2 regions of the Mycobacterium avium subsp. avium genome follow, and region 2 is predicted to be linked to the other one. Evidence: predicted binding sites of a transcription regulator. Region 2 holds the regulator's gene; the other holds the start of a gene.
What was found. The regulator LexA, encoded in region 2, represses DNA repair genes until DNA is damaged. The targets are predictions, from matches to a motif close to CGAACANNTGTTCG.

Region 1 (5,458 bases), 2.0 Mb from region 2:
GGGGTGTCCGGGCGGGCGCTGGTGGCCGAGCTCGGCGGCGGCGTCGCGGCCAACATCACCTCGATCGCGTCGCGGTTCACCTCGCCGGTATTCCCCGGCGAGACGCTGACCACGCTGATCTGGCGCACCGAGCCGGGCAAGGCGGTGTTCCGCACCGAGGCGTCGAACCCGGACGGCTCCAACACCCGGGTGGTGCTCGACGACGGCGCGGTGGAGTACGCCTAACCCTCGCCGCGTTCGAGCTGATCGGCCAGCCGCTCGGTGAACTCGGCGGCCCGCGCGGGACTGTCCAGCGCGAACAGGGCCGCGGTGGCGCGGTCGCCGTCGTCGTTGTGCCGCACCAGGATTGGCACGCCCTGGACGGGCCCGCCGCGCACCGCGTCGAACGCGTCCTCGTCGGTGATGTCGTCGCCGAGGTAGACCGGCGTCAGCGCACCCGACCCGGACCGGCGCAGGTGCTCGATCACCCAGTGCAGCGTCTTGCCCTTGTCCCAGTCCAGGTCCGGGCGCAGCTCGATGACCTCGCGGCCGGTGGTCACCCGCAGCGCGTCGTGCCGGCCCGCGGCGCGCACCGCCGCCGCCACCTCGCCGACGCGGTCGCGTGCCGCGTTGCGGTAGTGCACCGCGACGCCGAATCGCTTGTGCTCCACCACAACACCCGGGATCGCGCCGAGCTCGTCGCGCAGCCGCCCGGCCGCTTGCGTCAGCACCGGGATGGCCGCGGCGGCGTCGTCGTTCTGGTGGTGGCTGCCGTCGGGCGCGGTCAGCTCGAAGCCGTGGCTTCCCGCATACCAGATCCCCGGCACCCCAACGCGTTTCGTCACGTCGGCCAGATCGCGCCCGGACAGCACCGCGACCGGGCAACGCGCGGCCAGCCGGGTCAGCGCCGCGGTGGCCCCGGCCACCGGGCGGGCCGCGTCGGGATCGTCGACGATGTCCGACAGCGTGCCGTCGAAGTCGAAGAACACCGCCGGGTGCCGACCGGCCAGCCCGCCGGCGCCGCCGGTCAGGACCTGGGAGGCATCCGGCAGCTGCGACATCCGGCGGTCGCCGGTGCGCACGGTGATCTGTTCCAGCTCGGCGATCACCGCGTCGGCCCCGGCCCCGCGCAGCCCGTCGCCGTCGCGCCCGTCGGGCGCCAGCCCGATCACCAACGCGAACCCGGCGGCGCGGGCGGCCTCGACGGCCGCGGGGTCGCCGGCCACCACCACGCAGCGGCCCGGGCGGACCCGCAGCCGGTCGGCCGCCGCCGCCGGGTCGTCCGCCGCGAACGCCGCGGTGCCCACCCCGATCTGTCCCAGTTGGCTCGCCAATGCCGAGCCCAGCGCGTCGCCGACCCCGAACAGCACCGCGTCGTGGCGGCGCGGGTCGATCACCACCGGCCCCGATTCGCCCATGAGGAAAACCTTCTCACGGCGGCACGGTCGCGCCCCGAGCCGGTCAGTGACGTGCGTGTCCGGGCGCCGATGGGTGTGCGGGCGGCACCCGGCCCAGCGGCGGGCGGGCCGCGCGGCGGCGCCGCCGGTCGGCGAACAGCAGCACGGAATCGTCGCCGAGGGCCGCCAGCCGCGCCATGCCCAGCTCGACGGCGGCGGCCAGCCGCGTGACGTCGAACCCGTCGCCCGGCCCGGCAGTGATGCCGAAAACCAGTTCGTCGCCGTAGCTGAGCACCGCCACGCCGGTGTGCAGCTGGGTGGCCGTCGGGGGGACCGGCAGCAGCCGCTCCAGCGTCTGGCCCATCACCCGCAGCCGTCGGCGCGGCCCGGGCACGTTGGTGGCCAGCGTGACGACGGCACGCTGCGGCAGCCGGGACAACAGCTGAATCAGATTGCCGCGCACCATGTTCGGGAGCAGTCCGATCGCCGATTCGACGATGCCGGCCGGCTGCGTCCCGGCGGCGGGGTTGCACCGGGCGTGCACGGTCTGCAGCCGGCGCACCGGGTCGTCGTGTTCGACGGGCAGGTGCGAGAGTACCGCCGAGCGGACCGGCAGCGGGACCAGGGTGCGCAGCGAGTCGGCCCGCGGTTGCTCGCCGCGGTCGAGCAGCACCGTGCGGAATCCCTCGGTGACGGCGGCCAGCGCGACGTCGTTGGCGCTGACACCGAATTTGCGGCAGACCCGGTCGACGTCGGCGATCGGCACCCGCACCGTGGCGTAGCGGCGCACCGGCGCCACCGCCTCGGCCCGCCCGGCGAGCCGGAGCGCCCCGAGCAGCCCACCGGTCAGCGACGACACCCGGCTCAGCGCGTCGAGCCAGCCGGTCGGGGATGAAACAGGTTGTGCTGCAGCGTTATTGGCGAACATGTCGGCGTCGGCGTCGTCGCAGAGCCGGGTGATCAGGCGGGCGGCCGGGTTGCCGTCCAGCAGGCCGTGATGGGTCTTCATCAACATCGCCCACCGGTTGCCGCGCAGGCCCTCGATCACCCAGCATTCCCACGGCGGGCGACCCGGGTCCAGCGGCCGGCGCAGCGCCTGGCCGATCACCCGCGACAGCTCGGCCTCGTCGCCGGTGCCCGCGATCGCCACCCGGCGCAGGTGCCGGGCCAGATCGAAGTCCGGGCAGTCCACCCACTCCCGGTTCAGCGGGTGCGCCCGCAGCAGCTGCGTGCACCGCGCGATCGGCAGGATACGTTCTGCCACAAGGTGTTCCAGTTGCGCGGGGTCGGGCACGGTGCCGTCGACGATGGCGACCGCCCCGATCGCCAGGCTGGCGTGCTGATCCGGATCGTGGGCCTTGAGGAACGCCGTATCGAGTGTCTGCGCCATGCTCGGTCCCGCCCGTGTCCGCTTTTTTGAACCCGTACCAGTATTCGTCCAGTGCCCCGCCCGCGGTAACCCCCGCAGCGTTAAGACCTTGTTTAGGAGTTGAAGATCGGTTTAACAACGGTTGTACCGGGCCGCGATTAAATCGAACACCAGTTCGATATACTCGGGTCTGTGGGCTGGTTCAACGGGCCGCCGAGTTGGGCGGAGATGGAGCGGGTGCTCGACAGCAAGCCGCGCCGCGCCGGCGAGTCGCCGGCCCCGGAACCAGACGGACCGCTGTCGCGCGGGCGCGCGACGTACCGGCCGCCGGACGAGGGCCGGGCGGCCCGTTCGTCGGTTCCCTATGCCGAATTGCACGCGCATTCCGCGTTCAGCTTCCTGGACGGGGTGAGCACGCCCGAGGAGATGGTCGAGGAGGCCGCCCGGCTGGACCTGCGCGCCCTGGCGCTCACCGACCACGACGGGTTGTACGGGGCGGTGCGGTTCGCCGAGGCGGCGGCCGAACTCGACGTGCGCACCGTGTTCGGCGCCGAACTGTCTTTGGGCCCCAGTGCGCGCACCGAGGCGCCCGACCCGCCCGGCCCGCACCTGCTGGTGCTGGCCCGCGGCGCCGAGGGGTACCGGCGGCTGTCGCGGCAGCTGGCCGTGGCGCATCTGGCCGGCGGCGAGAAGGGCAAGCCCCGCTACGATCTCGACGCGCTGACCGAGGCCGCCGGCGGGCACTGGCACATCCTGACCGGTTGCCGCAAAGGCCATGTCCGCCAAGCGCTTTCCGACGGCGGGCCGGACGCGGCGGCGCGGGCGCTGGCCGATCTGGTGGACCGGTTCGGCGCGGCGCGGGTCAGCATCGAGCTGACCCGGCATGGCCAACCGCTCGACGACGAACGCAACGCGGCGCTGGCCGCGCTGGCCCCGCGCTTCGGGGTCGGCGTCGTCGCCACCACCGGCGCGCATTTCGCCGGGCCGTCGCGGCGCCGGCTGGCCATGGCGGTGGGCGCCATCCGGGCCCGGGAGTCGCTGGATTCGGCCGCCGGATGGCTGGCCCCGCTGGGCGGTTCGCACCTGCGCTCCGGCGAGGAGATGGCCCGGCTGTTCGCGTGGTGTCCCGAGGCGGTGACCGCCGCCGCCGAGCTGGGCGAGCAGTGCGCGTTCGGGCTGGCGCTGATCGCGCCGCGGCTGCCGCCGTTCGACGTGCCCGACGGGCACACCGAGGACAGCTGGCTGCGGCAGTTGACCATGACCGGGGCGCGCGACCGCTACGGGTCACCCGAGCGCGCGCCGCGGGCCTACGCCCAGATCGAGCACGAGCTGAAAGTCATTGCGCAACTGCAGTTTCCGGGCTATTTCCTGGTGGTGCACGACATCGCGCGGTTCTGCCGGGAGAACAACATCCTGTGTCAGGGCCGGGGATCGGCGGCCAACTCCGCGGTCTGCTACGCCCTGGGCGTCACCGCGGTGGACCCGGTGGCCAACGAGCTGCTGTTCGAGCGCTTCCTGTCGCCGGCCCGCGACGGGCCGCCCGACATCGACATGGACATCGAATCCGACCAGCGCGAAAAGGTGATCCAGTACGTCTACGACCGCTACGGCCGCGACTACGCCGCCCAGGTCGCCAACGTCATCACCTACCGGGGAAAGATCGCGGTGCGCGACATGGCCCGCGCGCTGGGCTATTCGCAGGGCCAGCAGGACGCGTGGAGCAAGCAGATCAGCAGCTGGAGCGGGCTGGCGGATTCCCCGGACGTGGAAGGCATCCCGCCGCAGGTGATCGATCTGGCCAACCAGGTCCGCAACCTGCCGCGACACCTGGGCATTCATTCGGGCGGCATGGTGATCTGCGACCGCCCGATCGCCGACGTGTGCCCGGTGGAGTGGGCCCGGATGGAGAATCGCAGCGTGCTGCAGTGGGACAAAGACGACTGCGCGGCAATCGGTTTGGTGAAGTTCGACCTGCTCGGGCTGGGCATGCTCTCGGCACTGCACTACGCCATCGACCTGGTGGCCGAGCACAAGGGGATCGAGGTGGACCTGTCGCGGCTCGACCTGTCCGAGCCGGCGGTGTACGAGATGCTGGCCCGCGCCGATTCCGTCGGCGTGTTCCAGGTGGAGTCGCGCGCGCAGATGGCCACCCTGCCGCGGCTGAAGCCCCGGGTGTTCTACGACCTGGTGGTGGAGGTGGCGCTGATCCGTCCCGGGCCCATCCAGGGCGGGTCGGTGCATCCCTACATCCGGCGGCGCAATGGGGTGGACCCGGTACTCTACGACCACCCGTCGATGGAGCCGGCGCTGCGAAAGACGTTGGGGGTGCCGCTGTTTCAGGAGCAGCTGATGCAGCTCGCGGTGGACTGCGCCGGGTTCTCCGCCGCCGAGGCCGATCAGCTGCGCCGCGCCATGGGGTCCAAGCGCTCCACCGAGCGGATGCGACGGCTGCGCGGCCGGTTCTACGACGGCATGCGGGCGCTGCACGGCGCCCCTGACGAGGTGATCGACCGGACCTACGAAAAGCTGGAGGCGTTCGCCAATTTCGGCTTCCCGGAAAGCCATGCGCTGAGCTTCGCGTCGCTGGTGTTCTACTCGTCGTGGTTCAAGCTGCACCACCCCGCGGCGTTCTGCGCGGCGCTGCTGCGCGCCCAGCCGATGGGGTTCTACTCGCCGCAGTCGCTGGTGGCCGACGCCCGCCGGCACGGCGTGA
Region 2 (5,458 bases):
GCCAGTACGATGCCTTCGTCGACGCCCAGGAGAACAGGTCGTTACTGACTCGCGACGGGGACCTGCCCAGCGGCGACGAGCTGGGCGCCGAGTTCGAGCGATTCCTGGCCCAGCAGGCGGAGAAGAAGTTCGACGACGACGACCAGGCCTGACCCGACCACCCAGCCACCACCGCCGTCACCCCGGCCCGACAACAAGGTTGGCGATATGACCGAGCGGAAGCGCAAGAACACGCTCCGCCCGGTGCGGGAAGTGAGCGCACCCCGCCTCGAGTTCCGCACCATTCACGGTTACCGCCGCGCCTACCGCATCGCCGGGTCGGGGCCGGCGATCCTGTTGATCCACGGCATCGGCGACAACTCCACCACGTGGAACACCGTGCAGGCCAAGCTCGCCCAGCGGTTCACCGTCATCGCCCCGGACCTGTTGGGGCACGGGCAGTCCGACAAGCCGCGCGCCGACTACTCGGTGGCGGCCTACGCCAACGGGATGCGCGACCTGCTGGCGGTGCTCGACATCGAGCGGGTGACCATCGTCGGCCATTCCCTGGGCGGCGGGGTGGCCATGCAATTCGCCTACCAGTTCCCGCATTTGGTGGAGCGGCTGATCCTGGTCGGCGCCGGCGGGGTGACCAAGGACGTGAACTTCGTGCTGCGCTGGGCGTCGCTGCCGCTGGGCAGCGAAGCCATCGCCCTGCTGCGGCTGCCGCTGGTGCTGCCGGCGGTGCAGCTGATGGGCCGCGTCCTGGGCACCGCGCTGGGCAGCACCGGCCTGGGCCGCGACCTGCCCAACGTGCTGCGGATCCTCGACGACCTGCCCGAGCCGACGGCGTCGGCGGCGTTCAGCCGGACGCTGCGGGCGGTGGTGGACTGGCGCGGTCAGATCGTCACCATGCTCGACCGCTGCTACCTGACCGAGGCCATCCGGGTGCAGATCGTTTGGGGCACCAAGGATGTGGTGGTCCCGGTCCGGCACGCCTGGATGGCGCACGCCGCCATGCCCGGCTCGCGGCTGGAGATCTTCGAGGGCTCCGGCCACTTTCCGTTCCACGACGACCCGGCCCGGTTCATCGACGTCGTCGAGCGCTTCATCGACTCCACCGAGCCCGCCGCATACGATCAGGAGGCGCTGCGCCGGTTGCTGCGCAGCGGCGGCGGCGCGCAGGCCGTCACCGGCCCGGCGCCCACCCGCGTCGCGGTGCTCAGCGCCATGGGATCCGACGAACGCAGCGCCACCTGAGTCCGGGCCGGCCGCGGCCGGGGTCGTACAGTCGGGCCATGGGTATCGACGTGACGGTGCTGCGGGTGTTCGCCGACTCGGACGGCAACTTCGGCAATCCGCTCGGCGTGGTGGACGCCGGCCGGGTCGAGGTCGCCGGCCGGCAGCGGCTGGCCACCCAATTGGGTTACAGCGAAACGGTTTTCGTTGACCTTCCGGCACCCGGTTCGTCCACCGCGCACGCCACCATCTACACGCCGCGCACCGAGCTGCCGTTCGCCGGTCATCCCACCGTCGGCGCCGCGTGGTGGCTGCGCGAGCAGGGCTCGCCGATCAACACGCTGGCGGTGCCGGCCGGGATCGTGCAGGTCGGCTACGACGGGCCGCGCGCCCGCATCAGCGCCCGCTCGGAATGGGCGCCCGAACTGGCGCTGCACGAATTCGGTTCGGCCGAGGAGGTTCTCGCCGCCGACCCGACGGAGTTCTCCGACGACACCGCGCACTACCTGTGGGCCTGGACCGACCGGGCCGCCGGGGCGCTGCGGTCCCGGATGTTCGCCGCCAACCTGGGCGTGCCCGAAGACGAGGCGACCGGTTCGGCGGCGATGCGGATCACCGATTACCTGAGCCGGGACCTGCGGATCACCCAGGGCAAGGGTTCGGTGATCGAAACCAGCTGGAGCGCCGAAGGCTGGGTGGGGGTGGCCGGTCGGGTGGTCAATGACGGTGTGCGGCACCTGGATTGACGATCCGGCGGCGATGACTCCTCAGCGCTGCCGGTGCAGCACCGCGGCGAGATGGTCCTGCAGCGGCTGCCCGACCGCGCCCATCTGCACCGAGTAGGAAAGCTCGTCGCCGTCGACGCGGAACCAACGCGCGAGCGCCGTCACCTCCTTGGCGCTGGGGGTCAGCCCGATCGACGTGGTGGACATCCGCATCTCGATGAGGCCGCCGGTGACCGCGTAGCTGCCGACCTCGATCTCGGTGATGCCGCTCGGATGGGCCAGCACCAGTTCGAGCCGACCCGGTTGCGGCACCCGCAGATATCCGGTCTCGGCGTGTAACGGCTTGCCGTCGGCCACCGCCCGGGTCTTCTGGGCGTAGGCCAGAAACGGCTTGCCGACGTGGGAGAAGGTGACCTCTTCGAGGTAGTCGAACGGCTGGATGGTGGGTACTTGCCGGAGCCCCGGCCGGTCCAGGTGCCCAGCAGCGGGGCCAGCGCCGCCAGGTCGGGATGCAAGTCGGTGGGCATGAACGCGAGCCTAGGCCGACGCGGTGTGCGCGGCGTCGTCAGCCCGGGGTCGCCACGCCGCGGTGCTCGCGCAGCGCTTGGATCTCGCGCTCGAAATCGTCGGCGGACTCGAACGACCGGTAGACCGAGGCGAAGCGCAGGTAGGCCACCTCGTCGAGGTCGCGCAACGGCCCCAGGATGGCCAGGCCGACCTCGTGGCTGGGCACCTCGGGCGAGCCGGCGGCGCGCACGGTGTCCTCCACCTGCTGGGCCAGCAAGTTGAGCGCATCGTCGTCCACCTGGCGCCCCTGGCAGGCCCGGCGGACACCGCTGATCACCTTTTCCCGGCTGAACGGCTCGGTGACGCCGCTGCGCTTGACCACCGCCAGCACCGCGGTTTCCACGGTGGTGAAACGCCGTCCGCACTCGGGGCAGGAGCGGCGCCGCCGGATGGCCTGGCCTTCGTCGGTTTCCCGCGAGTCGATCACCCGGGAGTCCGGATGACGGCAGAACGGACAGTGCATGACTGCTCCTTCACCGTGCCGACGACCGGGTACCGCAGGACTTCGAGCGTACCTGCGCCGACGGCGCCACGGCTAACGGAGCCACCGGGCCTCGGGGCCCGCCACCGGCAACAGTGGCATCGGGTCCCGGAAACGTTGTGGCACAAGGAGTTCAGCCGACGGGAGCGATCAACGTCTGGCCGGCAACCAACGTGGGCGAGTTCAGGTCGTTGAGCTCGCGGATGCGGTCGGCGACCTGGGCGGCCGGCGCGTCGGGTGCCACCCGGTGGGCGACGTCGGACAGCGACTCCCCCGGGTCGACCCGCACCACGGCGAGCCGGTCCGGGACGTGGGCGGCCGAGCTCGGCGCGTCGCCGTTGAGCACCTGACCGACGTTGGCGACCAGACCCAGCCACAGCGTGATCGCCCCCGCGGCCAACGCCAGCCCGACCGTCGTCACCCAGGTGACCGAGCGCCGCCGGTGCGGGGCAACCGACATGGCCACCCCGGTGCCGTGGTAGCGGGTCGCCGCCCCGGCGGGCCGGACCGGCCCCGGCCGGCGTGGACGGGTCAGCCCGTCGCGGCCGTACCGAACGCCCTGAACCGGTCCGTTGACCGGACGCCGAAGACTGCTCGGACGCGGCGCAAGCGTATGGATGACTGTCATCTGCGTTCCTCCGGTCAACTAGCTCTCGCTCGTGTGTTCGACTCTAATCGCTTGTGTGTTCGAAACCCGAACATTTGAGCGAAGCGTGTCGCACGAGCCAAACGCTAGATCACGCCACCGACAACTTCGTCGGCCTTACCACTGTCATGCAGATCAGGTACCCGGTCTACGCAAAAGTTACACATGTGTGATTCCGCAGTTGTAGGGTCTTTAGGCCCCAGGCGGGCTCCGTGGCCGGCACCGGGGTCGGGCACGACACGCCAGTCGAACACATGTTTGATTCTCGTCGGCGATGGGGTTACATTCGGTGCCATGGACGACAGCAACGACAGTTCATCAGCCGGACCGGACGGCCGGCTGCACGCCGTGGATCCCTCGCTGACCGAACGGCAGCGCACCATCCTGAACGTCATCCGCGCCTCGGTGACCAGCCGCGGCTACCCGCCGAGCATCCGGGAGATCGGCGACGCCGTCGGCCTGACGTCGACCTCCTCGGTGGCCCACCAGCTGCGCACCCTGGAACGCAAGGGCTATCTGCGCCGCGACCCCAACCGGCCGCGCGCGGTCGATGTCCGCGGCGTGGACGACGACGTGGCCGCGCCCGCCACCGAGGTGGCCGGCTCCGACGCGCTGCCCGAACCCACCTTCGTCCCGGTGCTCGGGCGGATCGCGGCCGGCGGGCCCATCCTCGCCGAGGAGGCCGTCGAGGACGTCTTTCCGCTGCCGCGCGAGTTGGTCGGCGACGGAACGCTTTTCCTGCTCAAGGTGGTCGGTGACTCGATGGTCGAGGCGGCGATCTGCGACGGCGACTGGGTGGTGGTGCGCCAGCAGCACGTCGCCGACAACGGCGACATCGTCGCGGCCATGATCGACGGCGAGGCCACCGTCAAGACGTTCAAACGCGCCGGCGGTCAGGTCTGGCTGATGCCGCACAACCCGGCGTTCGACCCCATTCCCGGTAACGACGCGACCGTGTTGGGCAAGGTGGTCACGGTGATCCGCAAGGTGTGACGCCGGTCAGTCGGCCTTGGTGAAACCGTTGGCCTGCGCGACCTCTTCGCTGGACAGCCACAGCTCGGGCAGCGTGTCCCGGTACAGGTCGCTGCCCGGCGTGTAGTACAGGCCGTAGCGAGCGCTGGCCTTGATCGGGTAACCCTCCGGCGCCTGGTAGGGGTCCTCCAGCGGCAGGTGGATCGTCGGCCGCCCGTCCGGGCCGGCCAGACCGTTCTCCGAGGCGTCCTCCTCGTCCGCGGCGGCGTGCCGCCCAGACCGCGGTCGGGTCCCGGCAACACCGGCGTCGACGGCACCGCCGGCGGCCTCCGCCGCCTCCTCCGGTCCCGGCTGCGGTTCCGGGCGCTCTTCGGGCTGCGCTTGCGGCGCGGCCAGCTCGGCGTATTCGTCGTCGGCCTCGGCGGCCGGGATGCCGCCGGTCACGGCGTCGGCGTCGGGCGGGGTGTGCGGCACGGCGAGGTCGGGATACTCGTCCTCCCGATAGCCGACATCCGGGTAGTCGACCTCGGCGTAGTCGGCGTCGGCGTAGGCGGCGTCGTCGGCGGTCTCGGGCTCGGCGACCTCCGGGACGGCGTCGGTGTAGTCGGTGTAATCGGCCTCGGCGGCGGGATAGTCGGCTTCGGCGAGCATCTCGTCGGAGACCACCGGGATCGAATCGGTGTCGACCGCGTCGGGGTCCTCCTCCTCGAACCCGTACCCGCCGTCGGCGGGGGCCTGGCGCTGCCAACTGACCCGGGCGGCGACCCCGGACCCGGCCGGCGGCTCACCGGACGGCGGCGCGCCGAAGTGCTCGGTGGCCACGTCGGCGTCGTCGTGTCCCCACTGCCC

Region 1: MAA44156_RS18780 (error-prone DNA polymerase) is a predicted target of LexA. The motif match lies at 2,910-2,923, and genes of this name have one in related genera.

The regions. Positions count from the first base shown of each region.
Region 1 covers NZ_CP046507.1:4,034,724-4,040,181, reverse strand. The annotation lists gene MAA44156_RS18795 (MaoC family dehydratase) at 1-225, shown strand, start outside; gene otsB (trehalose-phosphatase) at 222-1,397, opposite strand; gene MAA44156_RS18785 (wax ester/triacylglycerol synthase domain-containing protein) at 1,441-2,766, opposite strand; gene MAA44156_RS18780 (error-prone DNA polymerase) at 2,938-5,458, shown strand, end outside.
Region 2 covers NZ_CP046507.1:2,074,160-2,079,617, forward strand. The annotation lists gene MAA44156_RS09595 (proteasome assembly chaperone family protein) at 1-152, shown strand, start outside; gene MAA44156_RS09600 (alpha/beta fold hydrolase) at 208-1,239, shown strand; gene MAA44156_RS09605 (PhzF family phenazine biosynthesis protein) at 1,278-1,964, shown strand; partial or broken gene MAA44156_RS09610 (peroxynitrite isomerase) at 1,986-2,470, opposite strand; gene nrdR (transcriptional regulator NrdR) at 2,509-2,973, opposite strand; gene MAA44156_RS09620 (LysM peptidoglycan-binding domain-containing protein) at 3,125-3,619, opposite strand; gene lexA (transcriptional repressor LexA) at 3,932-4,630, shown strand; gene MAA44156_RS09630 (LGFP repeat-containing protein) at 4,637-5,458, opposite strand, start outside.